3 regions of the Bradyrhizobium sp. UFLA05-112 genome follow, and region 3 is predicted to be linked to each of the others. Evidence: predicted binding sites of a transcription regulator. Region 3 holds the regulator's gene; each other region holds the start of a gene.

Region 1 (9,778 bases), on a different contig from region 3:
TCGTCAGCGCGGCGATCTCGCGCGCGACGTCGAAATCGTCTTGCTGGATGCGGATGGTGACGGGGCCGGTCATGCTTGCAGCGTCGAAGGCGTCAAACCTCTCCCATGGGGAGAGGCCGCGAAGGCGCGGGTGATAGGAAGAGGTGAACCGAGTTCGTGCGCGAGCTGTCTCAACGACGCCACCTAGCCGCCGGTCATCGGCGGGAAGAACGCGATCTCGCGGGCGCCGGCGATCACAGCGTTCGGCTTGACGTGGGCGTGGTCGATCGCGGCGCGAATCACTTTCGGCTTCTCGAACGCGTAGGCATAGGCTTCGCTCCGGCCGGAGAGCCAGGCGATCAGCTCCTCGATCGTGCGCACGCTGGGCGGCGGCTCGATCGTCTCCTCCGCCTTGCCGATGCGCTCGCGCACCCAGGCGAAATACTTCACCTTCATCCCTCATCCTCCTTGATGAGGTGATGAATACCGGCACGGAAATAATCGTAACCGGTGTACATGGTGAGCAGCGCCGACGCCCACAGCAGGAGCAGGCCGATCTGGGTCACCACCGGCACCACCTGGTCGCCGGCCTCGCCCGCAAGCAGGAAGCCGATCGCAACGAGCTGAACCGTCGTCTTCCATTTGGCGAGCTTGGTTACGGGCACGCTGACGCGCAGCGCCGCCAGATATTCGCGCAGGCCCGACACCAGGATCTCGCGGCACAGGATCACGATGGCGGCCCACAGCGACCAGCCATGGATGATGCCGTCGGCCGCCAGCATCAGAAGGCACGAGGCGACCAGGAGCTTGTCGGCGATCGGGTCGAGCATCCGGCCGAAGGCTGACTGCTGGTTCCAGATCCGCGCGTAATAGCCGTCGAGGTAATCTGTCACCCCTGCCGCGATGAAGATGGCAACCGCTACCCAGCGCAGCCACAGCGGCCCGTCCATGATCGACTGGGCGTAGATGCAGCCCACCACCACCGGGATCGCGGCGATCCGGGCGTAGGTCAGGATGTTCGGAAGGGACATCGAGCTCTTGGTGGCCCCCCGTGTCGTGGCGATGTTCATTCGTTCTACCAATACCGCTGCCGCATCAAGGTCAATCGTCCCTGCCTCAATGAGGTGCAGAGACGACGACCATATGACTGCTGGTCCCCTTTAGTTCACCCCGGCTGGGGATGGAAATACTCGAAAATCTTGCGGGCGCTTTCCGCGCTCACCCCCGGAACCTTGCCGAGATCGGCGATCGACGCCCGCTCGATCTCCTTCAGGGTTCCGAAATGATGCAGCAAGGCACGTTTGCGTGACGGGCCGATGCCCGGGATCTCCTGCAGACCCGCCTCGCGGATGTCCTTCTTGCGCAGCTTGCGGTGCGAGCCGATCACGAAGCGGTGGGCCTCGTCCCGCAACCTCTGAATGAAATAGAGCACGGGATCGCGCGGCTCGAGCTTGATCGCCTCGCGGTCCGGCATGAACAGAGTCTCGCGGCCGGCATCGCGGTCCGGCCCCTTGGCAACCGACATCAGTGATACCTGGGTGAGCCCGAGGCCCTCGAAGATCTCGCTGACAGCGTTGAGCTGGCCGCGGCCACCGTCGATGATCACGAGGTCGGGCCATTGCGGGAAGTCGTCGTCCTTGACCTTCGCGGTTTCGTCGGGCGGGCTGAGCAGCCGCTTGAAGCGGCGCTGCAGGACTTCCCGCATCATCGCATAGTCGTCGCCGGGGGTGAGCCCTTCCGACTTGATATTGAACTTGCGGTACTGGTTCTTCACGAAGCCGTCGGGCCCCGCGACGATCATGGCGCCGACCGCATTGGTGCCCTGGATATGGCTGTTGTCGTAGACCTCGATGCGTTTGGGCGGATGGGGCAGGGTAAGGGTCGCGGCCATCGCCTCGAGCAGGCGGCCCTGCGTCGCCGTGTCGGCGAGCTTCCGCCCCAGCGCTTCCCGCGCATTGGTCAGCGCGTGGGTGACGAGCTCCTTCTTCTCGCCGCGCTTCGGCATCGAGACTTCGACCTTGTGGCCGGCCTTGATCGATAGCGCGTTGGCAAGCAGCTCGCTTTCCTCGATCTCATGCGAGAGCAGGATGACCTTCGGCGGTGGCTTGTCGTCGTAGAACTGGGCGAGGAACGAGCCCAGCACCTCCTCCGGCGTGAACGTCTTCTCCGCGCGCGGGAAATAGGCCCGGTTGCCCCAGTTCTGCCCGGTGCGGAAGAAGAACACCTCGACGCAGGAGAAACCGCCCTCCTGGTGGATCGCGAACACGTCGGCTTCTTCCACGGTGCGCGGATTGATGCCCTGCTGCGACTGGATCGCCGATAGTGCGGCGAGACGGTCGCGATAGAGTGCGGCACGCTCGAATTCGAGCTCGCCCGAGGCCTTCTCCATCTCGCCCGCAAGCTCCTGCTTCACCGCGTGGCTCTTGCCGGAGAGGAAGTCCGTCGCTTCCCGCACCAGCGTCGCATAGCCCGGGAAGTCGATCTCGCGGGTGCAGGGGCCGGCGCAGCGGCGGATCTGGTGCAACAGGCAGGGCCGGCTGCGGCTTTCGAAAAACGAATCGGTGCAGGAGCGGATCAGGAACGCGCGCTGCAGCGCGGTGATGGTGCGGTTGACGGCGCCGGCCGAGGCGAACGGGCCGAAATAGCGCCCGGGCCGGGTCTGTGCGCCGCGGTGCTTGAGGATCTGCGGCGCCCAATGATCGCCGGTGATCAGGATATAGGGAAACGACTTGTCGTCGCGCAATTGCACGTTGAAGCGCGGCCGGAGCTGCTTGATGAGGTTGGCCTCGAGCAGCAGCGCCTCGGTTTCGGTCGTGGTCGAGACGATCTCGACCGAGACCGTCGCCGCGATCATGCGCAAAATGCGCGCCGGCTGCGGCGCACCGATGCGCGCGTAGTTGGACAGGCGCTTTTTGACGTTCTTGGCCTTGCCGACATAGAGCACGTCGTTGTTCGCATTGAGCATGCGATAGACGCCCGCCGAGGTGGGGGCGAGACGCACCGCGCGCTCGATCGCATCATGTCCGGTCGCAAGCGGTCCTTCGCCGACCGCGCCGGTCTCTTCCAGGATGTCCGGCAGCCGCGCCTCATCCTCGTCGTCGCCGCCGGTCGTCGCGGGATCGACGTCGGGCGCGGCCTGCTCCTGCGGCGGGACGTCGTCCGGCGCTGCGCTGCGCCGCACCTTGCGCGCGCGTGCAGTGTCCGGGGTGTCGGAGGAATCGTGATCCATGATGCGAATTTAGGCGCTGGGAGAGCCGATTTGAAGTTTCACCGGGCCTGGCCGAAGCGGACCGCGAGCGGTGTTCCCGGTAACGCTTCCTTAAGACTGCTAAGCGGGCGGTAACCGCGCTTAACAACCCTTTAACTTAAAACTCTCGATAAATCCTACGCGAAAAGTTCGTGGTTCCGTAACCATGCGGTCTTGCCTTGCGCAGCGGCGCTGGCCGACCGCGATGGCCTTGCGGCAGTTGCGTTGGAGAGTGTGATGAAGAGGCTCGTTATGGGCGCTGCGGCTCTGGTTGCCGCGGGCTGGAGCGCTTCGGCAGAGGCCGCCGATCTCAATTACGGGCAGCGTGCACCCTATACCGTCAACCAGCCGCTCAATGCCTATAGCTGGGCTGGTCCCTATCTCGGCGCCAATCTCGGCTATGAATGGGGCTCGGTGAGCAACAATCCCGCGAAGCCGGCCGGCTTCGTCGGCGGCATCCAGGCCGGCTACAATTTTCAGAACGGCCCGTGGGTGTTCGGCGTGGAAGGTGATATCCAGGCGACCGGTGCCGACGATACGTTCGCGCCATGGAAGTTCTCCAATCCCTGGTTCGGCACCGTACGCGGTCGCGCCGGCTACGCCTTCAACAACATCCTTTTTTACGGCACCGCCGGTCTTGCCTTCGGCGAGTTGCGCGCGGAAACTTTTGGCTGGACGGAATCGCATACCACGGTGGGCTGGACCGCAGGTGTCGGCGCCGAGTTCGGCATCGCGCAGAACTGGAGCGCCAAGATCGAATATCTCTTCCTCGATCTGTCCTCGAGCCAGTTCGCGATCACCGGCGTGTCGAACGGCTATAGCGCCAGCGTGGTGCGCGCGGGCGTGAACTATCACTTCTGATAGCTGAAGAAGAAAATACCGGACCTAAAACTCCCGGCCTCGCGGCTGGGATTTTTTTGCGCCAGGCTTCGCCTAAGAAAGGATCACCAGGTTGACCGCCTTGGGTCCCTTGCCCTTCTTGTCAGGCTCGACTTCGAAAGTGATACGCTGTCCTTCGGTGAGGTCTTTCAGTCCCGCCCGCTCCACCGCCGTGATGTGAACGAAGACGTCGCGACCGCCATCGTCCGGCTTGATGAAGCCGTAACCGCGCTCGCCGTTGAAAAACTTAACTGTGCCCGTCATGGCCATCGGGACTCCTCCCCCGCATTGCTCCTCCGCCGCGATGCAGACACGCATCTCGGCATGACCGGACCTACGCGCCCGGGAGCTGGCCACCCTTGAGCGGGCTTAATGAGTCCGCCTGGATCCTTCTTAGGCCTTCACTCCGCCGCAACCATTCGCGGAAGCGGAACGTAAAGCCAGTCACGGGGCACAGCATAATACGGTTCTTTGCAGATTGACTACCGTTCATGCATAGTTTTCCCAATAGGTGTACTACTTTAGGGCTTCGGCACCTCCAGGCGGAAACGGGCCGCGCCGCCCTGGCCGAGCGGCTTTTCGAGCTCCGGCAGGATGGTCTTGAGCTCGCCCTGCAGCGTAAAGGGTGGGTTGACGATCAAAAGCCCCGTCGTGGCGAGTGGTGCATCGGTACTTTGCGGTGCGACGCTGAATTCGAGCCGCAGGCATTTTCCTTGAGGTTTGGCTGCGACTGCGGCCTGCGCCACCGCTTGTGCGAGCGCGTCGGTGGCGCGCCTGGATTTGGCGGGATACCAGATCACATAGATGCCGGTCGGCCACTTGGCGAACGCTTCCGAGAAGGCCTCTCCGAGCCGCTCGAACTCGTCCTTGGCCTCAAAGGGAGGGTCGATCAGCACCAGACCGCGTCGCTCCTTCGGCGGTACGAAAGCCGGCAGCGCGACCCAGCCGTCGAGATCGACCACGCGCGCCTGCGTGTCGCGGCGCAGCACATCGATCAGCGCCTTGCGCGCCTTCGGCTCGAGCTCGCAGGCGACGAGGCGATCCTGCGGCCGCAAAAGGCCACGCGCGATCAGCGGTGATCCAGGATAGGCCTTCAGTTCGCCGCGCGGATTGAAGGCGCGGACGATGTCGAGATAGGGCTTTGTGAGTGCAGCAACCTCGTTGGACAGGCGTGCCTGCATGACGCGGGCGATGCCGGTCAGCCACTCGCCGCCGCGCTGCGCCTCGTCGCTTTTGAGATCGTAGAGGCCGGCGCCGGCATGGGTGTCGATGACGCGGAACGCGGCCGGCTTGTCCTGAAGGTAAGTCAGGATGCGCGCGAGCACGATGTGCTTGATGACATCGGCAAAGCTGCCGGCGTGGAAGGCGTGGCGATAGTTCATATCGGACAGTTACGACATCGGGCGGTGAAAGTAACTGCCGTCGCTGCGGGAAGGTGCCTCGCCTGATTCCGCAAAACGAGGATGCAGACCTGCGACTTCAGCCGCCGCGGATCGGCGGCATCGTCACCTGGTCGCGGCGGCAGGCGCGGCGGTCGAGCTCTTCGCAGGAGCGAAATTGCAGGTCCTTGTTGAGGCAGATGCGCACCTCTGACAACCGTGTCCGGTTGCACGTCACCGAAACGGACGAGCTGCTCAGCCCGGGATTGGCCTTGATGAAGGCCTCCTCGACGTCGGTGGGCGCCACGGTCTTGGCCTGCGACAGATCGAGATACTCGGCCGGAATCTTGATGACGGCGCGCGCTTTCCGGACGGTCTCGAAGTAGTTGCGGTCCGACAGGCCCGAGCAGGTGCCGTGCTTGTCCCATTCGTTGAAGATCAGCCCTGGCGCCGGCATCAGGTCGAGCATGGAGGAGACGATGCTGCGGTTCAGGCGGGGCGCCGGGCGCTGACAGTATTCCGGAAAGCCATTCTCATATTGCGGCCACAGCCCGTGCACGACGAAGGCGTAGGGCCGCCCACCGCACTGGATCTGGGAGCGGCCACCGCGCTCGGCCGCTTCCTCGCAGAACGACGGCGACCAGGACAGCGACAGCACGTAGAAATCGAATTCGCCGGGCGCGTTCTGGCGCTTGTCCTGCGCCATTGCGCTGCCTGCGAGCGTAACGAGGCCGGCCGTGAGTACGAGGGAGATCAGGAAACGGGACAGGGAATGCAATCTGGAATAAAACATGGCGACGCCCTTCAACTAGACTGTGCAAGAGAGCCTAGCAGGCAACGAGAACATTTCAAGAACAAAATTGAACGCCGCCCGCTTTGGCGCGACGCTTCACCCGAATCAGGGTTTTGCCGCACGGCAGGAGGGATTGTACGCCCAATTGCGGTCGAGGCCGACCACGCACCATTCGACGCCTTGGCCGAAGCCGGCAAAGCCGCCGTCCTCGAGAATCGAGAAATGCACCTTGCGCACCTTGCCGTCGCTGAGCATGGCATCTCCCGTGCAATAGCGGCGTGGAAGGTTGTCGGACTGCCAAGGCCGGAAGGCGGTCTCGTGGATCCCGGCGAAGCCCGTGATCTTCAACGACGAATTCCAGAACGAGCTTTCTTTTTCCCAGAACTGCGTGGCGATCGTCGGCAGCGCCTTGTCGCAGTCGGCGACCCGGCCGTCATAGCGCGGCCCCTCCAGCCAGAAGTTCAGCTCCAGCGGATTGGCGGCCTTGGCCTCGGTCAGCGACACCGCCCCCAGAATGAGGCCGAATACCGCTGCAAAGCGGAACGATTTCAGAGAGGTGACGAGGTCGCGCATGGGCAATCCAGGAGATATGGCTGCAAGCATCGGACCGTGCCGCGAAGGTGGGGAGAGGTCAAGTGCAGCGCGGCAACACTCGCCAGCGAGTTGCACGCAACGTCGCACCTGGCAGGCCTTCCGTTCTTTTCAGCGCGTCCGCGGCGCCGTAAACTGGCGCAAGCCAAAAGGAGTGACGGGAATGCGAATCATTGCGGCCGCGGGCTTTCTCACCGTTGGAATGCTGGCAAGCGGGTTCGCGCGCGCCGACATCCTGCCGGTACCCCCCTTCAAGGGCAACGACACCGGCGGCATCATCGCCTATTCGATGGCGACCCATGTGGACGCACGTCAGGTCGCGGTCGATCACTGCGCGCGCTATGGCAAGGTGGTGAAATTCCTCGCCGTGCAGGCTTATGAGGGCGGCTACATCTCCTTCTCCTGCCGCTGGGTTCCGTATGGCGCGGCCGAGCAGCCGCTGCGTACGCTGTACTGATCCTTCAGACCGCAAGCTGTGACCGGGAGTTGGGCGCATGACGCGACGGCCTGTTGTTTTCTGCGCTAGCCTCGTCGCGCTCGCGATGTCGGCGACGACGGTTGCGCATGCGGTGGATCTGCCGGTGCGCAAGGCCGGCCTCTGGGAGATGAAGATGCTCCGGTCCGGCGGGCCGATGCCGGAAATGACCATGCAGCATTGCACCGACGAGACTGTCGACAAGGAGATGAGCAACAACGTCTCCCCGATGGCCAAGCAGATCTGCACCAAGCAGGACATCCAGAAGACGGCAACCGGCTATGTCAGCGATTCCGTCTGCAACGTCGCCGGCACCACCACGACCTCCCATGCCGAGATCACCGGCGACTTCAACGCCGCCTACACGGTGAAGAGCACCGCGCACATCCAGGGCGGCGTTGCCGGCGCTGCGGGGCGCGATGCGACCACGACGATCGAGGCCAAATGGCTCGGCCCGTGCAAGGCGGACCAGAAGCCCGGCGACATCGTGATGCCCGGCGGCTTCAAGATGAACGTCAAGGACGCCGCGAAGCTGAAGGATCTGCTGCCGAAGTAGGTTCGAAGCCCGGATGCAGCGAAGCGAAATCCGGGGCCTTCCCATCCGCCGCGCCAGAATCCCGGATTGCGCTTCGCTCCATCCGGGCCGCTTCAGCGCTATACCGGGATCCGCACGCTCGCCCGCAATCCGCCCATCGGGCTGTCGCCGAGCGTGATGTCGCCGCCATGCGAGCGAGCGATGTCGCGTGCGATCGCAAGGCCCAGGCCCGTGCCGCCTTCGTCCTGGTTGCGGGCGTTGTCCAGCCGCAAGAACGGCTTGAACACTTCTTCGCGCAAATGCGTGGGGATGCCGGGCCCGTCGTCGTCGATGGTGACGGTAAGATAGCGGTGATCGCGCTGGCCGGTGATGGCGATCGTCTTGCCGTAGCGTGCCGCGTTGGTGACGAGGTTGGCGAGGCAGCGCTTGAACGAGGCCGGCTTCACCGTCACCACGGGCAGGCCGTTGAACGCGACTGTCGCAGTGTGGCCGTGGCGCTCGGCGTCGCTGCGCAGCTCCTCGAGCGCCTGGGCCATGTCGGTCGGCTGCGACTGCTCGCCGGAATCGCCGCGCGCGAAGGCGAGGTAGTCCTCGAGCATCATCGACATCTCGTCGACGTCCTTGCGCATGCCCTCGATCTCGGGATTGTCGCCGATCAGCGCCAGCTCGAGCTTGAAGCGGGTCAGGATAGTGCGCAGATCGTGGCTGACGCCGGCGAGCATCGCGGTGCGCTGCTCGATCGAGCGCTCGACGCGCGATTTCATTTCTAGAAACGCCATCGCGGCGCGGCGGACTTCGCGCGCGCCACGCGGGCGGAAGTTGGGTGCATCGCGGCCCTTGCCGAAGCTTTCCGCGGCGTCCGCGAGCTTCAGGATCGGCTTGATCTGGTTGCGCAGGAACAAGACTGCGACGATCAGCAGGATCGAGGAAGTGCCGACCATCCAGAACAGGAAGATCTCAGAGTTGGAGGCATAGGCCGCGCTGCGCTGTGCGAACACGCGCATGATGGCGTCATCGAGCTGGATGCGGATCTCAACGACGTTGGAGCGACCGACGGTGTCGATCCAGAATGGGCGTCCGATCTGCCGGCCAAGCTGCACCGAGAGCGTCTGGTCGAGCAGCGAGAAGAACGGCTTCGGTCCGGGCTGCGGCATGTCGCCGGCGGGCAGGAAGTCGACCACCAGGCCAAGGCGCTGCTGCGCGATGCGCTTGATCTGGTCGCGGTCCTTGTCCTGCGGATAGCCCTTGTAGACGTCGATCAGCGCGGCGATGTCCTGCACCACCGCAGCCGACAGGCGCCGCGTCACTGTGTTCCAGTGCCGCTCCATGAACACGAAGGCGACGACCGATTGCAGCACCACCATCGGCACGATCATGATCAGGAGCGCGCGGGCATAGAGGCCGGTCGGCATCCAGCTCTTGAACGCGTTGCCCATCCAGCCATTGGCGGCGGACACGCGGTCTGCGGCGCTCCTCAGCAGCGTCAGGCCGGTATCGATCGTACTCATCGCGTCCGCTTCATCCGCTCTCTACGGCGAGGCCACCAGCCGGTAGCCGATGCCGCGCACCGCCTGGAGAAACAGGGGATTGGCGGGATCGCGCTCGATCTTGCGGCGCAGGCGGTTGATCTGCACGTCGACGGCGCGCTCGTTGACGCTGCCGTTGCCGGTCAGCGCGGCGCGCGGCACCGTCTCGCCCTGGCTGTCGGCGAGGATGCGCAGCATCTCGCGTTCGCGGTCGGTCAGGTGGATGACCTCCTCACCCTGGCGCAATTCGCCGCGATCGAGATGGAAGACGTAAGGACCGAACGCGATCTTCTCGATCGTGGTGACCTGCGGCGGGGCGGTACGCTTGAGAATGTTGTTGATACGCAGCGCAAGCTCGCGCGGCTCGAACGGCT
Region 2 (9,778 bases), on a different contig from region 3:
GGGGCCGTAAAACGGACTCTATAGTCCCGGATGTCGCTTCACTCGTCCGGTCTACGCCGATCTGACGCGAACGCATGCAGTCCAATCGCCTACTCCGCTGCCTCGCTCGTGCTCCTGCGCTTCGGCTTGCCCGCCTTCTTCAGCACCGGCTCAAGGAATTTCCCTGTGTAGCTCCGCGGCGCCTTCACGATGTCTTCCGGCGGACCCCAGGCGACGATCTCGCCGCCGCCGTCGCCGCCTTCGGGGCCGAGATCGATGACCCAGTCGGCCGTCTTGATGACCTCGAGATTGTGCTCGATGACGACGACCGTATTGCCCTGCGCGACCAGCTCGTGCAGCACCTCCAGCAGCTTCTTGACGTCGTGGAAGTGCAGGCCCGTCGTGGGCTCGTCCAGGATGTAGAGCGTGCGACCGGTGGCGCGTTTTGACAGCTCTTTCGCCAACTTGACGCGCTGGGCTTCGCCGCCGGAGAGCGTGGTGGCCTGCTGGCCGACATGGATGTAGTCGAGGCCGACGCGGTGCAGCGTATTGAAGGTTTCGCGGACGCGCGGTACCGCCTTGAAGAACTCGGCGGCTTCCTCGACGGTCATGTCGAGCACGTCGGCGATGCTCTTGCCCTTGAACAGGACCTCCAGCGTCTCGCGGTTGTAGCGCTTGCCCTTGCAGACGTCGCAGGTGACGTAGACGTCGGGCAGGAAGTGCATCTCGATCTTGATGACGCCGTCGCCCTGGCAGGCCTCGCAGCGGCCGCCCTTGACGTTGAACGAGAATCGGCCGGGCTCGTAGCCGCGTGCCTTCGCTTCGGGAAGGCCGGCGAACCATTCGCGGATCGGCGTGAAGGCGCCGGTGTAGGTCGCGGGGTTGGAGCGCGGGGTGCGGCCGATCGGCGACTGGTCGATGTCGATGATCTTGTCGATGTGCTCGAGGCCCTCGATGCGGTCGTGTGGAGCTGCGCCTTCGCTGGCGCCGTTCAGCTTGCGGGCGATGGCGCGGTAGAGCGTGTCGATGAGGAGCGTCGACTTGCCGCCGCCGGAGACGCCGGTGACGCAGGTGAACAGGCCGAGCGGAATCTCCGCCGTGACGTTCTTGAGGTTATTGCCGCGCGCATTCACCACCTTGATGGTGCGGCGATGGTTCGGCGGGCGCCGCTCCGGCACCTCGACCTCGAGCTCGCCGGTGAGATACTTGCCGGTGAGCGATTTCGGGTTGCGCATGATCTCGGCGGGCGTGCCTTCGGCGACGATGTGGCCGCCATGCATGCCCGCACCGGGGCCGATGTCGAGGACGTAGTCGGCGAGGCGAATGGCGTCCTCATCATGCTCGACCACGACCACGGTATTGCCGAGGTCGCGCAAGCGCTTGAGCGTATCGAGCAGGCGCGCATTATCGCGCTGGTGCAGGCCGATCGACGGCTCGTCCAGCACGTAGAGCACGCCTGTCAGCCCCGAGCCGATCTGCGAGGCCAGGCGGATGCGCTGGCTCTCGCCACCGGACAGCGTGCCGGAGGAGCGGGAGAGGGTGAGATAGTTGAGGCCGACGTCGAGCAGGAAGGTGAGGCGCTCGCGGATTTCCTTGAGGATGCGTCCCGCGATTTCGTTCTGCTGCTTGTTCAGCGCTTCGGGCACGCCCTCGAACCATTCGCCGGCGCGCTTCACCGAGAGCTCGGAGATCTCACCGATATGCCTGCCGCCGACCTTGACGCAGAGCGCCTCCGGCTTGAGCCGAAAGCCCTTGCAGGCCTCGCAGGGGACGTCGTGGAAATACTTCGCCAGCTCCTCGCGCGCCCACTCGCTCTCGGTCTCGCGATAGCGGCGGTTGATGTTGGTGATGACGCCCTCGAACGGCTTCTTGGTGTCGTAGGAGCGGACGCCGTCTTCATAGGAGAATTTGATCTCGTCTTCGCCCGAGCCATGGAGGATCGCGTTCTGCGTCTTCTTCGGCAGATCCTTCCACTTGGTTGTCAGCGTGAACTTGTAGTGCTTGCCGAGCGCCGTCAGCGTCTGCGTGTAGTAGGGGGACGACGATTTGGCCCAGGGCGCGATCGCGCCCTTGCCGATCGCGAGCTCCTTGTCGGGGATGACGAGGTCTTCGTCGACATGCTGCTCGACGCCAAGGCCGCCGCAGGCGGGGCAGGCGCCGTAGGGGTTGTTGAAGGAGAACAGCCGCGGCTCGATCTCGGGGATGGTGAAGCCGGAAACCGGGCAGGCGAACTTTTCCGAGAACAGGATGCGCTCTGGCCCGCTCTTGTCGTGGATCTTGGCGGTCTTCTTTTTCTCCTCGGTGGGAGCGGCCGCCGGTGCGTCCGCGAACTCGACGACGGCGAGGCCCTCGGCCAGCTTCAGCGCAGTCTCAAAGCTCTCGGCGAGGCGCTGGCCGATATCGGCGCGCACCACGATGCGGTCGACGACGACGTCGATGTCGTGCGGGAATTTCTTGTCGAGCGTCGGCGCTTCAGCCAGCTCGTAGAAACTGCCGTCGATCTTGACGCGCTGGAAGCCCTTCTTGAGCCATTCCGCAAGCTCCTTCCTGTACTCGCCCTTGCGGCCGCGCACGACCGGGGCGAGCAGATAGAGGCGGGTACCTTCGGTCAGCGCCAGCACGCGGTCGACCATCTGCGAGACGGTCTGGCTCTCGATCGGCAGGCCGGTTGCGGGCGAATAGGGTACACCGACGCGCGCCCAGAGCAGGCGCATATAGTCGTAGATCTCAGTCACCGTGCCGACGGTTGAGCGCGGGTTCTTCGAGGTCGTCTTCTGCTCGATCGAAATGGCGGGCGACAGGCCGTCGATCTGGTCGACGTCCGGCTTCTGCATCATCTCCAGAAACTGGCGGGCATAGGCCGACAGCGACTCGACATAGCGGCGCTGGCCCTCGGCGTAGATGGTGTCGAAGGCGAGCGAGGATTTTCCGGAGCCAGACAGCCCGGTGAACACCACGAGCTTGTCGCGGGGAATCTCGACGTCGATGTTCTTGAGGTTGTGCTCGCGCGCGCCACGGATCGTAATTGCGCGCAGGTGTGATCCCGCGTTCTGTTGTTGGCGCTTCGCCTTGATCACTTCGTCCATCCCAGTGGTCCCCAAGGAGATTCCCACGCTGCGCGGCCGCGCCGGCGTTCAGGCGCGCCTCGCCCGGAACCGGGGATGGACGCCGTTGGGTAGGCTGCGAACGTAGGAAGAACGAGAGCGGATTTCCAGTGCGAGTTGCGAATCGTCAACGGATTGTTGTGGCGCTGGCGGCACTTGGCAGTAGCGAGGGCGCAAGGCCCGTCCGGAACAAAAAAAGGCCGGCGCAAGGCCGGTCTTTCCGTCGAGAATTCGCGTCAGGCGAAGCTCAGTACTTCGCAACCACCGGGCCACCGAAGTGGTAGTTCACGCCGACCTGGAACGTGTGCAGGTTGAGCGTGCCCGAGGGAACGGTGCCGGTGAAATAGTTCTCGCTGCCGAGGCTGCGATAGAGGTACTCGCCCTTCACCGACCACTGCGGGGCGAAGAAGGCTTCGACGCCCGCGCCGACCGTCCAGCCCGAGTGGAACTTGCTGTCGGAGACGGTCACGCCGAGGGCCGAGACGCTGATCTTGTTGTCGATCCAGGCGTAGCCGCCGGTCGCGTAGAGCAGGACCTGATCGAAGGCGACGCCGACGCGGCCGCGCACGGTGCCGAGCGCATCGGTCTTCGAGCTCACCGTGACGCCGAGTGCGGTCGCCGAGGCATTCACGTCAGCCCAGCCGCCATCGGCTTCGAGACCGAACACGATGTTGCTGGTCTGCCAGTTGTAGCCGACCGTGCCACCGGCGAAACCACCCTTCAACTTCGGGTCAGTGGAGGTGTTTTCCCAGGCGTAGCCGCCGAAGCCACCGAGGTAGAAGCCGGTCCAGTTATAGACCGCCGCTGCGGCCACCGGAGCCTTGGTGTAGGGGCGGGCCGCCAGATCGGCAGCCATGGCCGGAGCGAACGCGCTGAGTGCGAACAAACTGGCCGAAGCCAACAAAACCTTCTTCATTTTCAACTTAATCCCAGTCCCAGTTTCTGTTTTTGCCTTCCGTGCGCGGAAGGACAGCGGACGCTCTGGTCCAACTGAGGTCGTGCTTACACCAGTGAAGCCCATAGTTGTGTACCCGAGAAGCCACACCACGCCAAAACGTGTAAGTGTAGCTGACCTATTCTCGCCGAATGCATGCGCGCAGCAAAAAGGCCGGCGTTAGCCGGCCTTTTCGAGAAGAATAGTTTTGGCGGAGATCAGTACTTCGCGATGAGCGGGCCGCCCCAACGATAGTTCAGGCGGACGAGGCCCATATCGACGTCCTGGCCGATTCGGTCGCTGCCGAACGACAAACCGCCGGGCGTTGTGAAGCCAATGGTGCGGTGGCCGAGGAAGAGGTGGTCGTACTCGACGCCCACCGACCAGTTCGGCGCAAAGCCAAATTCCAGGCCGGCGCCGACTGTACCACCCCAACGCGTTTCGCGAGCCGAAGCCAGCAGCGCGCCGCTTGGGACGTCGAAGACGTCATACTTGTCGCCGACAACCGCACCGCCGCCCTTCACATAGAACAGCACGTTGTTCCAGGCATAGCCGATTTGGCCAGTGATCAGGCCGAAGGAGTCGATGCGCGAACGGTTGCGGTCGGTCAGGAAGACGGCGCTGGTGTTGTCGCCCCGGAAGTCGGCCCAGTTGCCCTGGCCTTCGAAGCCGAACACCCACTGGCTGGTCTGCCAGCGATAGCCGATCTGACCACCGACCGTGCCGCCGGTTGCGTTGTGGCAGCCTTCACCCACGAGACTGCCGGGGACGCCAGTCACGAAGCCGGTGCTGTCCACGAAGTCCCAGCATTTGTGGGCCGAGCCGCCGCCGCCGTTGATGCCGATGTAGAAGCCGCTCCAGTCGTAGATTGCGGCGACCGCCGGGGGCGGAGCCTTCACGTATGGACGCGCCGCGAGATCCGCTGCGCTCGCCGGAGCCGACAGGCTCAGCGCAACGGCACCAACGACCCCCACCAAGATCTTCTTCATTTCTGTCCCTCCGGCTGTACCCGCTTCTTTAGTCCCCGAAGCGGTCAATCAGGCGCGACGCCCAATGAATTGATGTCGCACCAAGCGTAGTCTGATTTGGAGGTAGAGTCCGTCTCCAAAAAGCAACAGTCGCGAGTGAACTGGGAGGTTCCTAAGTTAATGAATGTTAAGCGGTATTTCGCGCGCGCTGGAACCCGAAAAAGTTCCATGCGGTTCCGGTGATTTTTCGAGTATGCAACCCCATGTTGCGCGCGCATCCGGTCGCCGCCCATAGGAACAAAGCTGGAACGCTGCCTGCCCAGGTGCTATATGTGGGGATAACCTGCGGGACCGCGGGCTCGGCGACGTCCGCCAGCGTATAGGGTCCTTCAGCAAGCGGCAGCGAGCGGTTTTGGCACGGCTCCGGCTTTTTCGAGCAATTTCGCAGTTTGGAGTGGAGAGCGGCGATGGCGGGAAGCATCAACAAGGTCATTCTGGTCGGCAACCTCGGCAAGGATCCGGAAATCCGCCGCACCCAGGACGGGCGGCCGATCGCCAATCTGAGCGTCGCGACGTCGGAGACCTGGCGGGACAAGGCGACCGGTGAGCGCAAGGAAAAGACCGAGTGGCACCGTGTCGTGATCTTCAACGAGGGGCTCGCGAAGGTCGCCGAGCAGTACCTGAAGAAGGGCGCCAAGGTTTATGTCGAAGGCGCGCTCCAGACCCGCAAATGGACCGACCAGAGCGGTGCCGAAAAATACTCGACCGAGGTGGTGCTGCAGGGCTTCAACTCCAACCTCACGATGCTCGACGGTCGCGGTGGCGGAGGAGGCGGCAGCTTTGGCGAGGAGCCGGGCGGCGACTTCGGCTCCTCTGGCCCGGTGAGCAGCGCGCCGCGCCGCGCTGTCGCGGCGGGCGGTGGCCGCAACAGCGATATGGATGACGACATTCCGTTCTGAGCTGACTTGCCGTCCTAAGAGCCTGGTTCGGCGCCTTCGCACAAAGGGTCAGCGTCTCTTACCAATCTTTTGATCAAGCTGGTATTTACCGGCCGCGCTGATGTTGCGCCTGAGGATTTGATGTCGGGCGATGTGAATGGTATTAACTTCATGTTAATGCTATTTACATTGCTCGCGCCGGCTTCTCAGGCGCCATCGCCAGGACGCCTCAGCCATGACCCTCGCGCCTCTGCTTGACGCTGCTCCAGCCATTCCGCTCCATGCCTTTGCGGCGATGGCCGCTTTTGCGCTTGGCGTCGTCCAGTTCGCGGCGCCCAAGGGGACGCTGCCGCACCGGACCGTCGGCTGGATCTGGGTGGCGCTGATGGCCATCGTGGCCGCGTCATCGTTCTGGATCCACCAGATCCGGCTGGTCGGGCCGTTCAGTCCGATTCATCTGCTCTCGATCTTCACGCTTGTGATGCTGCCGCTCGCGGTGTGGCGGGCGCATACCCATCGCGTCGCCGATCACCGGCGCATAATGATCTTCATGTTCGCCGGCGCACTGGTGATCGCAGGGCTGTTCACGCTGCTGCCGGGACGCATCATGCATCAGGTGATATTGGGCTCATAAGGCAGGGTTCCAGAGGGGCCTTTCCGCTCCCTCCTGCCGAGTCTTCGCAGAAGCCGTAAGTCGTTGGAAAAATAAGCGGAAAAAGCGCCTCCCGGGACTGCGCGAGGGTGGTTATCAGACCCCCGATGCGCTATATGATTCCCGGACAAGAACTCACCGGATTTCCCCTTGGCTGACGACGATAACGACAAGCCCGGCGACAAGCCGGAGCATCCTTCGGATATTCGCCCGATCTCGATCCTCGACGAGATGAAGAAGTCCTACCTCGATTACGCCATGAGCGTGATCGTGGCGCGCGCGCTGCCCGATGCGCGTGATGGCTTGAAGCCGGTGCACCGGCGCATCCTCTTCTCGATGAACGAGGAGGGCTATACGCCCGACAAGAAGCACAAGAAGTCCGCCGGCATCGTCGGCGACGTCATGGGCCAATACCACCCGCACGGCGACCAGGCGATCTATGACGCGCTGGTGCGCATGGCGCAGCCCTTCTCGATGCGCGAACTGCTCGTGGACGGGCAGGGCAATTTCGGCTCGGTCGACGGCGATCCGCCGGCGGCGATGCGCTACACCGAGTCGCGCCTGACCAAGATCGCGCTCAAACTGCTCGAGGACATCGAGAGCGAGACGGTCGACTTCCAGGACAATTATGACGGCTCGACCAAGGAGCCGGTGGTCCTGCCGGCGCGGTTCCCGAACCTGCTGGTCAACGGCGCCGGCGGCATCGCCGTCGGCATGGCCACCAACATCCCGCCGCACAATCTGGGCGAGGTGATCGACGCTTGCCTGGCCTTGATCGACAATCCTTCGCTCACCATCGACGAACTGAACCACATTATCCCAGGTCCGGATTTCCCGACCGGCGGCATCATCCTGGGGCGCCAGGGCATCCGCAGCGCCTACCACCTCGGCCGCGGCTCGATCGTGATGCGCGGCAAGGTCGAGTTCGAGACCATTCGCAAGGAACGCGAGGCGATCGTCATCACCGAGATCCCGTATCAGGTGAACAAGGCGACGATGGTCGAGCGTATCGCCGAGCTCTACAAGGAAAAGAAGATCGAGGGCATTTCCGACCTGCGCGACGAGTCCGACCGCGACGGCTACCGCGTCGTCGTCGAGCTCAAGCGCGACGCCATGCCCGACGTGGTGCTGAACCAGCTCTACAAGTTCACGCCTTTGCAGACGAGCTTCGGGGTCAACAGCGTTGCGCTCGACTCGGGCCGTCCGCAGACGATGAACCTGAAGGATATGCTGACGATCTTCGTCGGCTTCCGCGAGCAGGTCGTCACCCGCCGCACCAAGTACAAGCTGCGCAAGGCGCGCGAACGCGCCCATGAGCAGGTTGGTCTTGCGATCGCCGTCGCCAATATCGACGAGATCATTCGCGTGATCCGGACTTCGCCCACGCCGGCCGCCGCGCGCGATACCCTGATGACGCGCGACTGGCCGGCGCGTGATGTCGAGGACATCATCACGCTGATCGATGATCCCCGCCACCGCATCAACGCGGACGGCACCATCCGTCTGTCGCTGGAGCAGGCCAGGGCAATTCTGGAGCTGCGTCTGGCGCGCCTCACCGCGCTCGGCCGCGACGAGATCGGCGAGGAGCTCTCAAAACTCGCCGGCGAGATCGGCAACTATCTCGACATCCTGCGTTCGCGCGCCCGTATCCTCGACATCGTCAAGACCGAGCTCGCCGAGGTGAAGGCGGAATTCGCCACGCCGCGCCGGACCGTGATCATGGAGCAGGAAGGCGAGGTCGAGGACGAAGACCTGATCCAGCGCGAGGACATGGTCGTCACCGTCTCGCATGCCGGCTACGTCAAGCGCGTGCCACTGTCGGCCTATCGGGCGCAGCGCCGCGGCGGCAAGGGCCGCGCCGGCATGCAGACCCGCGATGAGGACTTCGTCTCGCGCCTGTTCGTGGCCTCCACGCACACGCCGGTGCTGTTCTTTTCGTCACGCGGGCAGGTCTACAAGGAGAAGGTCTGGCGCCTGCCGATGGCCGCCCCCAACGCGCGCGGCAAGGCGCTGATCAACATCCTGCCGCTCGAGCAGGGCGAGCGCATCACCACCATCATGCCGCTGCCGGAGGATGAATCCACCTGGGGCCAGCTCGACGTGATGTTCGCTACCACCGGCGGCAATGTCCGGCGCAACAAGCTGTCCGACTTCGTCGATGTGCGCCGTTCCGGCATCATCGCGATGAAGCTCGACGACAATGAATCGATCGTCGACGTGCAGATCTGCACCGAGCGCGACGACGTGCTGCTGACCGCCGCCGGCGGCCAGTGCATCCGCTTCCCCGTCACGGACGTGCGCGTGTTCACCGGGCGCACATCGATGGGCGTGCGCGGCATCGCGCTGGCGGAGGCCGACAAGGTGATCTCGCTGGCGATCCTGCGCCATGTCGACACGACCTCGGACGAACGCTCGGCGTACTTGAAGATGCGCCGCGCGGTCGCCGGCGAAGGTGTGGCTGATGAGGCCGCAGCGGACGCCGAGGCCGAGGAGACGTCCGGCAGCTTCCAGCTCCCGCAGGAGCGCTATGTCGAGATGTCGGCGGCCGAGCAGGTGGTGCTGACCGTCTCCGTCAACGGCTATGGCAAGCGGACGTCGTCCTACGAGTACCGCACCACGGGACGCGGCGGCAAAGGCATCGTCGCGATGAGCGTCAACAACCGCAACGGCAATCTGGTGGCGTCCTTCCCGGTGGAAGAGGCCGACCAGATCATGCTGGTGACCGACAAGGGCCAGCTGATCCGCTGCCCGGTCGAAGGCATCCGCATCGCCGGCCGCTCGACGCAGGGCGTGATCGTGTTCGACACCGCCGACGACGAGCACGTCGTCTCGGTCGAGCACATCACGGAAGAGACCGAGAATGGCAACGGCGAGAATGGCGAGTAGTGTTTGGCGAATAGCGAATGGACAGATTTCCATTCGCTATTGGCTATTCGCCATCCGCTAGATCTCCAGCTCCGTACCGAACTCCACCACCTGTCCGGTCGGCACGCCGAAAAACGCGGCGGAACGTTCGGCGTTGCGTTGCAGGAAGGCAAACAGCGACTCTCGCCATACCCACATGCCCGGAATGTCCTCGCTCGGGATGATGGTCTCGCGGCCGACATAGTAGGTGATGTCGGAGAGGTCGATGCCCGGCAGCTTGCCCTGCCGGCAGGCGAGCTTCAGTCCCTCATAGATGGTCGGGTTCTGCATGAAGCCGT
Region 3 (9,778 bases):
GCGGGACGTCCTGGGTGCTATGGCCGACGGCGAGCTGATCGCCGTGCATTACATCGACATCGACGAATTCAAGGGCGTCAATGACGCGCTCGGCCATCTCGTCGGCGACGAGTTGCTGAAATCGATCGCCGCGCATCTGAACCGCTGCGCCGGCGAGACCGAATTCGTCGCCCGTCTCGGCGGCGACGAATTCGCGATCGTGCAGAGCGCCGTGACCTCGCCTGATCACGTCACCGATCTCGTGGCGCGGGTGTTCGCCGCCATCCGCGAGCCGTTCGACTGCATGGGCCACCATATCACCACCGACGCTTCGATCGGCATTGCGCTGGCGCCTGACCATGGCACCGAGCTCGATCAGATCCTGAAGAATGCGGATCTGGCGATGTACGCTGCCAAGGCGGCCGGCCGCCGCACCTATCGCTTCTTCGAGCCGGAGATGGATGCCAAAGTCCGCGAGCGGCGACAGCTCGAGACGGATCTCAGGCATGCGATTGCCCATGGCGGGCTCGAGGTGTTCTACCAGCCCTGCCTCAGCCTGAAGGACGAGACCATCACGGGCTGCGAGGCCCTGGTGCGCTGGCGCCATCCCGAGCGCGGCATGGTCTCGCCCGCCGAGTTCATCCCGATCGCGGAGGACACCGGCCTCATCAACGAGATCGGCGAGTGGGTGCTCACGACGGCGTGCCGGGATGCTGCGACCTGGCCGGAGGACATCCGCCTTGCGGTCAACGTCTCGCCGGTGCAGTTCAAGAGCGGCACGCTGGCGCTGAAGATCATGGCAGCGCTGGCCGCCTCCAACCTGCCGGCGAGCCGGCTCGAGCTCGAGATCACCGAGGCCGTGCTGATCCGCGACGACGACACCGCGCTCGCCATCCTGCATCAGCTCCGCGCCATCGGCGTACGCATCGCGCTCGACGATTTCGGCACGGGCTACTCGTCACTGAGCTACCTGCACCGCTTCCCGTTCGACAAGATCAAGATCGATCGCTGCTTCGTCGAGGACATCGCCGGCCCCGACGGCTCCTCCAGCATCGTGCAGGCCGTGGTCAATCTCGCCGCCGCGCGGCGCATGACGACGACCGCGGAAGGTGTGGAGACGGAGGAGCAGCAGCGCCTGCTCCGCTCGCTCGGTTGCAGTGAAATGCAGGGCTATCTGTTCAGCGCCGCGAAGCCAGTCGACAAGGTGCAGGAGCTGTTTACGCTCCACCGCAGCCGGCTTGCCCAGAGGCCCGGCCACGAAAGCCGCCGCCGCGAAGCGGGCTAGGCGCCAGGCCTTCGCATCGTAATTCGTAGGGTGGGCAAAGCGACTTGTCCGCCGTAGCTCGAAGAGCGAAGGCGGAAGCGTGCCCACCTCGTGCCTCGCCGCGGATACAGAAGCGGTGGGCACGTCGCTGACGCTCCTTTGCCCACCCTACCGCATCTCGGCCTAAGGCCTCAGTTCGGCACCGCCGTCTTTTGTGTCGGCTTCGCGGCCGCGGCATTCACGGTCACGCCGTGCAGGAAGTCGAAGGCGGCATGCAAGGCCTTGTCGTCCCTCTCTTCCGGCGGCACGTAGGATTGCGAGCCGGTCTGCTCGCTGCCGTCGGCTGCGGAGAGATGGCCGCGCATTTGGGATTCGGCCATCGTGTCGACACGCCCCTTCAGCTCCGCCGGGACGTCCTGAAGGATCTCGATGTCGGGCGCGATGCCCTGCGCCTGGATCGAGCGGCCCGACGGCGTGTAGTAGCGCGCGGTGGTCAGCGCCAACGCGCCGCTGCCGGAGCCGAGCGGGATGATCGTCTGCACCGAGCCCTTGCCGAACGATCGCGTGCCGATCAGCGTGGCGCGTTTGTGGTCATGCAGCGCGCCGGCCACGATCTCGGACGCGGAAGCCGAGCCGCCATTGATCAGCACCACCAGCGGCTTGCCCTTGGTGAGGTCGCCGCCATGCGCGGTGAAGCGCTGCGTCTCTTCCGGGTTCCGGCCGCGGGTCGACACCACCTCGCCGCGGGCGAGGAAGGCGCTCGACACCGAGACCGCCTGGTCGAGCAACCCGCCCGGATTGTTGCGGAGATCGACGACGTAGCCTGCAAGCTTCTCCTGCGGAATCTCCTTGGAGATCGACGTAATCGCCTTGCGCAGTCCGTCGGTGGTCTGCTCGTTGAACGAGGTGAGGCGGATATAGCCGATATCGCCGCCCTCGGTGTGGAACCGGACCGGGCGCACATGGATGATCTCACGCGTGATCGCGACGTCGAGCGGCGCGTCGGCGCCCTTGCGCACGATGGTGAGCTTGGTCTTGGTGTCGACCGGGCCCTTCATCTTGTTGACGGCCTGCTCGAGCGTCATGCCCATCACCGCCTCGCCATCGATCTTGCTGATGAGATCGCCGGACAGGAGGCCGGCCTTGGAGGCCGGCGTGTCGTCGATGGGCGCCACGACCTTGACCAGGCCCTCCTCCATCGTGACCTCGATGCCGAGCCCGCCGAACTCGCCGGAGGTGGTCTCCTGCATCTCGGTCCAGGCCTTGTCGTTCATGTAGCGCGAATGCGGATCGAGCGAGGTGACCATGCCGTTGATGGCACCTTCGATCAGCTTGGAATTGTCGGGCTTCTCGACGTAGCTCGCCTTGACCCGCTCGAAAACTTCGCCGAACAGGTTCAGTTGCGAATAGGCATCGTCCGCGCCCGCCGCCGCTCTCGCCACCCATTGCCCGCCTTGCGGAGAGGTTGCCAGCAGAGTCAAACACGCGCCGGTCAGCGCGCCGAGGGGGAACAGCAGGGTTTTCCGCATGGATCGATTGGCCTTTTCGCTGGCGGTTGGGAGCCGCCATGCAAATGGCGATCCAGCCGGTGTCTCACAATACCATTCTGGTTTCTTCAAGGCCGGTCCGCCACGTTGGCTTGCATCCGGCAAAAAACCCTTCGTCCCAGCCTAAACTTTTGGCAACGTTCCTCGGCCGGTTCGCGCCGGGGGCGGAATCGACCCGTCCGGCCAACGCGCTCAAGCTATGCGATTTTGGGATGGTTTTGGCGCGCCGAACCGGTTAGGCGATGGAATAAGGCTTCAAATTCTCGGGAGGATAACAATGAACGACGCGCCCCGTATCCGGCCCCAACGAAACGTCGAACTGGGTGCCAGCGACGAGCCGTTCCAGAACCTGCACGAATTCATTCGCAAGGCGCGCTCCAACCTCAACCAGAACGCCTGGGACTATATCGTCGGCGCCGCCGAGACGGAGACCACGATGCGCCGCAACCGCATGGCGCTGGACGAGATCGCCTTCCGCCCGCGCGTGCTGCGCGACATGCGCAATGTCGATGGTTCCGTCGAGCAGTTCGGCCGCAAGATGCGCCTGCCGGTCGTACTGGCGCCGGTCGGCGCGCTCGAAATCTTCGATCCGCACGGCGCAGCCTCCGTTGCACGCGGGGCCGGCGCCTTCGGTGCAGCGCATATGCTGAGCTCGGTGTCGGATCCGGGCCTCGAGAAGACCGCAGAAGCAGCTCCCGATGCGCTGCGCTTCTACCAGCTCTATGTCCGCGGCGATGACGCCTTCGTCGAGGATGTCGTCGCCCGCGCGGTGAAAAGCACCTACGCCGCGTTCTGCCTGACGGTCGACACCGCCCATTACAGCCGTCGCGAACGCGACATCGCCAAGCGCTATGTTCGCGAGAGCCGGCTGCGCGCCACCGGCGGCGACTACCAGAAGGGCCTGGAGTGGCGGACCGTGAAGCTGATCAAGGACAAGTTCAAGATCCCGCTCATCATCAAGGGTATCGCGACTGCCGAGGACGCGCACATCGCGCTCGATCACGGCGTCGAGTGGATCTACGTCTCCAACCATGGCGGCCGCCAGCTTGATCATGGCCGCGGCGCCATGCACGTATTGCCGGAGATCGTCGATGCCGTGAAGGGACGCGCGAAGATCATGGTCGACGGCGGATTCTGCCGCGGCACCGACATCGTCAAGGCGCTCGCCATGGGCGCGGACCTCGTCGGCATCGGGCGCCTGCAGTGCTGGGCGTTGGCCGCGGCCGGCGAATCCGGCATCACACGGATGTTGGAGCTACTCGAAGACGAAGTGTTGCGGTGTCTCGGGCTGCTGGGGGCCACCTCGTTTGCCGAGGTGAACGCATCCTGCCTGCATCCGGCGACCGCCACCAACGTACCAAGCGTGTTCAGCGCGTTTCCGCTGCTGGATATCGAGCCTTATCGTTACTGAAAGGATGCAATGACCTCCCTCCTCTCTCCCGGCAGCGCGGATGCGCTCCTGTTCGACCTCGGTCGCGTCGTGCTCGACATCGATTTCTCCAAGGCGATCGCCTGCTGGGCGGGACATGCCGGCTGCGAACCGCAATCGATCGTGACGCGCTATGTCCGCGATGAGGCCTATCGGCTGCACGAGATGGGCAAGATCAGCGACGAGGTCTATTTCGACTGGCTGCGCCGCTCGCTCGGGATCGAAATCTCCGACGCGCAATTCCTGGAGGGGTGGAATGCGATCTTCGCGGGCGAGATGCCCGACATCGCCAACCTGTTGCCGCGCGCGGCACAACACGTGCCGCTCTACGCCTTCTCCAACACCAACCGGCCGCATGTGGACTATTTCTCGAAGGAGTATGCCGACGTGCTCGGCCATTTCCGCGAGATGTACCTGTCCTCCAGCATCGGCCTGCGCAAACCCGATGCGGAAGCTTTCGACCATGTCGTCGCCGCGATCGGCGTGCCGGCGAGGCGAATCGTGTTCTTCGACGATCTCGCCGAAAACATCGAAGGCGCGCGGGCACGAGGGCTGACCGCGGTTCACGTCACGTCGCCTCACGACGTCGGCGAGGCGCTGAAGGCGCTGGGATTCTAAGCGCCCCATTGCTGCGGTCGCTCAGCGTTCGGTTCCGGCCATCACCGGGAACTTTTTTAGCAAATTGTGGAACCAACTCACTCTGTGCATTTTTAGACAGAGTTCCCGGAACGGATCAACGCGTCGGGAGTCGTATGTCCGTTGGGATTTTCTACAACGGATGTGTGATCGTGTTGGGCAAGTCTTACTTCAACAAGCAAGCCTCGATCCTTCTCAAGTTCGCCAAGTCAACGTCGAATTCGCAGCTGTCCGCGAAGCTGGTCAGCAAGGCGGCGGATCTCAAATCGCAGGGCGACCCCCTGCCCGAGATGGATCACAGCCTGAAGGCGCCCGACGTCGATCCGGACAATGAAACGGGAGCCACCTGATGCTAGCCGTGAGCCTGGTTGTCGCCGTGGCATGCTTGGCCACCGTCATCCCGGTCCTTCTCGTCATCGAGACGATCGCGCGGCGTCCACGCTAGGCGCATTCAACTGCGCTTGGGTTGAGGCCGATCGAGACGCTGCCGTTGCGCGCGCATGCGGCTCGTCTTCTCCTTGAGCGCCTCGATCTCCTCGTCCAGCTTTGCGCTCTTCGATTTCGGCGGCTCATCGCCGCGCAGCTTCTCGAGAGCTTTCTCAACCGATAGCTTTGAAGTCTCTGCCATCAGGGTTCTCCCGGATGTCTCCTGACGCACCTGCGTGCGATGGCGCGCGGCAATTCTGAGCTGGAAGCGGAAAGGCGCGATATTGTCCTAAAGGGCATCCCTGCCGTTCCGGTGCTGGAGGGACAATTCATCTCCGCCTTCGTGATCGCCCCCTTTTGCCTCGAAGCCTGCACTCGGCTAGAACGCAACGCGACCTGTCCTTCGATTTGCTCAGCAGGAGTTTGCCCGTGGCCCTGATGCCGGTGTCCGACGCGCTTGCCGCAGTGCTTGCCGGCGTAGAGCCGGTGGCCGAGGAGATGGTTGCGCTGGATGCGGCCTACCATCGCGTGCTGGCGCGCGATGTCGCCGCGCGGCGTACGCAGCCGCCGCAGGCGATGTCGGCGATGGATGGCTATGCGGTGCGCGCCGCCGACGCGGCGACGGTGGACGCAGAGCTCACCGTGATCGGCGAGGTCGCGGCCGGCCGGCCATTTGCGGGAGCGGTTGGCGCGGGCCAGGCCGTGCGGATCTTCACTGGCGGCGTGGTGCCCGATGGCGCGGACGCGGTGGTAATCCAGGAGGACACGGTCGCAAACGGCAGGCGCGTCACGATCAAGGAGGCCGCGATCGCTGGACGGCACATCCGTCCTGCTGGCGTCGATTTCTTCGAGGGCGACGTGCTCCTGCGACAGGGAGCCAGACTCACCGAACGCGACCTCTCACTGGCCGCCGGCATGAACCATCCGGAGCTTGCCGTGCGTCGCCGGCCGAGGGTCGCGATTCTCGCGACCGGCGACGAGTTGGTGATGCCGGGCGCAACGCCCGGCGCGGGCCAGATCGTCTTCTCCAACGGCTACGCCCTGCACGCGCTGGCGCGGGCCGAGGGCGCCGAAACGGTCGATCTCGGCATTGCCGCCGATACGGTTGCGGCGACCACCGCCGGGATCCGCCGGGCCCGCGAGAGCGGCGCCGACATCCTCATCACGACCGGCGGTGCGTCGGTCGGCGACCACGATCTGGTCAGGCCAGCGCTCCAGGCCGAAGGCTTCGAGATGGCGTTCTGGAAGATCGCGATGCGGCCGGGCAAGCCGATGATGCACGGCCATCTCGGCGCGATGCGGGTGATCGGCCTGCCCGGCAATCCGGTCTCGTCCTATGTCTGCGGCTTCCTGTTCATGGTGCCGTTGATTCGCGCGCTTGCTGGCCGCTCGCGCGTTCATCACCGCCGCGAGCGCGCCGTGCTCGGGCGCGACGTCGGGCCCAACGACGTCCGCGAGGACTATTTGCGCGCACGGCTCGAGGAGCGCGAGGACGGCACGCTGGTGGCCGTTCCCGTCAACCACCAGGACTCCTCGCTGCTTGCGAATCTTGCTACCGCACAAGCACTTCTCGTGCGCGCGCCGTTCGCGCCAAAGGCCGAAGCAGGCACGCCTTGCGAGGTGTTGCGGCTGCCCTTGTGAGTGCAATCTGATTCGCGCGTGATGCGAACTTCGCCGCGTTCACACAAAATTAAGTGGTTGCGGAACACATATCGAACATATAGTGTCCGTTCATGATTTGTTTCGAGCATCTAGCGGCTTCTGCTGAATCTGGCGTCTCGGAATCGAACGACATCAACCGGGGGATTTGGTCGAGATGTTAACGCGCAAACAATACGAGCTTCTGCGGTTCATCAGTGAGCGCCTCAAGGAAAGCGGTGTGCCGCCCTCCTTCGATGAGATGAAGGACGCGCTCGATCTGCGCTCGAAGTCCGGCATTCACCGCCTGATCACCGCGCTGGAAGAGCGCGGCTTCATCCGTCGCCTGCCTAACCGCGCGCGCGCCATCGAGGTCATCAAGCTGCCCGAGCTTCAAGCCGCAGGCGCCGGCCGCCGCGGCTTCACGCCGAGCGTCATCGAAGGCAATCTCGGCAAGGTGCGGAGCGCCAGCGCGTCTGTCGACGACGGCGAGCGTCCGGTCGCCGTGCCCGTGATGGGACGGATCGCGGCCGGCACGCCGATCGAGGCGTTGCAGACCCGCAGCCACACCATCAGCGTGCCTCCGGACATGCTCGGCTCGGGCGAGCACTATGCGCTCGAAGTGCGCGGCGATTCGATGGTCGATGCCGGCATCCTGGATGGCGACATGGCGCTGATCCAGCGCAACGAGACCGCTGACACCGGCGACATCGTGGTGGCGCTGATCGACGACGAGGAAGCGACGCTCAAGCGTTTCCGCCGGCGCGGCGCGTCGATCGCGCTGGAGCCCGCCAACACCGCCTATGAGGTGCGCATCCTGCCGCCGAACCGGGTGAAGATTCAGGGCAAGCTGATCGGGCTGTATCGGAAGTACTGATTGCCCAGCAGAAAGTACCGATTGCCCGGCAGATTGCCAGCCATCGCACGGCGATACGGGCGGACGGATCGTCCGCTCCAGCAAAATAGCGTTGTCGCTTCCACTGTGATTATCCCTACACCTGCACAGAGCTAATCCTCAAGCATGGCAGGCGCGAATGCGCTGTGCGGGCTGCAGAGGACAAAACCCATGCGGCAGGTGATTTTAGGCGTGATCTCGGCAGCCTTGATCGCGGGATCGGCACCTGCGAGCGATGCAGCGCAACACCACGCCGCCCGAAAGGCCACGCCGCCCGAAAGGCAGAGCACGCGGCGGCAACCAGCGCGCCATTCCGCAATTCCAACAATGCGATCGCACCTGCGCCGCAGGCGAGCTGGCCCTCTTCAGGGTACTCCGCTGCCGGCGCTGATGGAAGCTCGCGTGAGTGAATGATGTGAACCAAGATAGAGTCTCGGCGAGAGGCTTTGTTCCTCGTTTGCCGGGAAAGATAATGTGATCGGGCGATGCGCAGACGGGCCGCAGATTTGCCCACAAACGCGATACACTCGTAGGCTTCCAACTCTGGTAGAGGCCTGCGCCTCCGGGGGGGCGCGGACCTGCTATCTCGCATGAGGAGCACTCCGATGTGTGACTACAGCCTACATGCCGTTGCGACCCGCCCCGCTCAAGTCGGCGAGACGATCGTCACGACAACCTTCCGCGGCACCTCGACGCGTGGATTTGCGTCGGAGCGTGATCTCTCGGTTGCCGTCTGCCTCCTGCCAGGCACCGAGCTCGCCTTCGCCGACAACGTCCGCTACGACAATCGCTGGATCTGGACGCGCACCGTCAATTCCCGCGTCGGCAAGTTCGGTAAGGTCGATCCGCACATTCCCGATCGTCATCATGATGCGATCGAATTCCCCGACGGCAACTACGTGCTGGTAACGCAGCTCGTCGAGGGACAGCGTGCCACGGTTCTGCAATTGCCGGTGACGCAGCCGCTCGGCGAGAAGACAGAGCAGCCCGCCGTCGAGCAGCACACGACCACGACGCCCACGACACGCCTGCCGATCGGCTGACGCGTCTTTCAATCCTCGGCCTGCAGGTCGGCCTCCGATGGCGTAGCATCCTTGCTGCGTGGAGTAGCCGGCCGCGGTGCGAGGCTGAGCTCGAAATCGCTATCGCCGGCCCCGGCCGGCGACCAGGGGCGGTTTGCGCTCCTTGCTTTCACCGTTTGCAGCGTGAAACCGTCGCCATCGCGCGATAGCGCGAGTGCGCCCTGCGTCTTCAGACGCTCGCGATCCACGACCATCGCCGCGCAACCGGCTGCTGCAGGCTTCGCCGTCACCACCAGCGCGGCGCGGCTGCAATCGTCCGCCAGCGCGTCGATACGCAACGAGAGCGCGACCAGGCGACCATCGGCGAGCGGCGTCACGCAACCGCCTTCGTCGCATGAGACGCCATCGGCGAGCGACGCATCAGTCGCGCCGCGCGGATCAGCATCAGATGCAAGCCACTCCTTGAGAAGAAAATTGTCCTTGCCGGTTCGGATCAGGTGCAGTTGGCCGCCCTTGCCGCGCACCGCGATGCTGTGGCCGTCGCCTGCGATCAGGATGTCGGGCTGGCGCACGTGCAGCGCCCAACCGATTGCGAGCGTCAGCACGACGGCGCCCACCCAGCGCAGCGGCGTGCGCAACAGGCCCATCAGAACGAGACCAATGCTGGCGGCAGTCAACGGGCCGGTCCCGAAGGCGGTGATGCGGCCGACGGCGCCAGGCAACGCCGCGACCCAGCGCGTCACAACGACCATCCAGTCGATGCCGATCCCCATCAGCCACCAGAATACGCCATCAAGCCCGAACGGCGCTGCGATCAGCCCCAAAAGTCCGGCCGGCATCACCAGCGCCGAGACCACCGGCATCGCCGCGAGATTGGCGAGCACGCCGTAGGGCGTGACGCGATGAAAATGGAAGGCGGCATAGGGCGTCGTCGCGAGCCCC

The links. The regulator LexA, encoded in region 3, represses DNA repair genes until DNA is damaged. The targets are predictions, from matches to a motif close to TGTTCNNNNTGTGTTCNG.
Region 1: a site for LexA is predicted at 6,324-6,341, ahead of SO180_RS32090 (ribonuclease T2 family protein). Genes of this name have one in related genera too.
Region 2: a site for LexA is predicted at 5,279-5,296, ahead of SO180_RS30570 (single-stranded DNA-binding protein). Genes of this name have one in related genera too.

The regions. Positions count from the first base shown of each region.
Region 1 covers NZ_JBANBK010000073.1:33,999-43,776, forward strand. The annotation lists gene SO180_RS32055 (molybdenum cofactor biosynthesis protein MoaE) at 1-73, opposite strand, end outside; gene moaD (molybdopterin converting factor subunit 1) at 184-435, opposite strand; gene pgsA (CDP-diacylglycerol--glycerol-3-phosphate 3-phosphatidyltransferase) at 432-1,049, opposite strand; gene uvrC (excinuclease ABC subunit UvrC) at 1,145-3,208, opposite strand; gene SO180_RS32075 (outer membrane protein) at 3,464-4,087, shown strand; gene SO180_RS32080 (cold-shock protein) at 4,160-4,375, opposite strand; gene SO180_RS32085 (23S rRNA (adenine(2030)-N(6))-methyltransferase RlmJ) at 4,627-5,487, opposite strand; gene SO180_RS32090 (ribonuclease T2 family protein) at 5,585-6,277, opposite strand; gene SO180_RS32095 (hypothetical protein) at 6,383-6,850, opposite strand; gene SO180_RS32100 (hypothetical protein) at 7,032-7,325, shown strand; gene SO180_RS32105 (DUF3617 domain-containing protein) at 7,363-7,899, shown strand; gene SO180_RS32110 (ATP-binding protein) at 7,998-9,386, opposite strand; gene SO180_RS32115 (response regulator) at 9,408-9,778, opposite strand, start outside.
Region 2 covers NZ_JBANBK010000066.1:29,728-39,505, reverse strand. The annotation lists gene uvrA (excinuclease ABC subunit UvrA) at 90-3,065, opposite strand; gene SO180_RS30580 (outer membrane protein) at 3,331-3,999, opposite strand; gene SO180_RS30575 (outer membrane protein) at 4,236-5,006, opposite strand; gene SO180_RS30570 (single-stranded DNA-binding protein) at 5,453-5,944, shown strand; gene SO180_RS30565 (DUF2306 domain-containing protein) at 6,159-6,557, shown strand; gene gyrA (DNA gyrase subunit A) at 6,726-9,461, shown strand; gene SO180_RS30555 (potassium transporter Kup) at 9,519-9,778, opposite strand, start outside.
Region 3 covers NZ_JBANBK010000061.1:4,996-14,773, reverse strand. The annotation lists gene SO180_RS29340 (bifunctional diguanylate cyclase/phosphodiesterase) at 1-1,264, shown strand, start outside; gene SO180_RS29335 (S41 family peptidase) at 1,435-2,772, opposite strand; gene SO180_RS29330 (hypothetical protein) at 2,811-3,029, shown strand; gene SO180_RS29325 (alpha-hydroxy acid oxidase) at 3,068-4,201, shown strand; gene SO180_RS29320 (HAD-IA family hydrolase) at 4,211-4,837, shown strand; gene SO180_RS29315 (hypothetical protein) at 4,972-5,205, shown strand; gene SO180_RS29310 (hypothetical protein) at 5,307-5,483, opposite strand; gene SO180_RS29305 (molybdopterin molybdotransferase MoeA) at 5,711-6,922, shown strand; gene lexA (transcriptional repressor LexA) at 7,098-7,796, shown strand; gene SO180_RS29295 (hypothetical protein) at 8,420-8,857, shown strand; partial or broken gene SO180_RS29290 (ComEC/Rec2 family competence protein) at 8,866-9,778, opposite strand, start outside.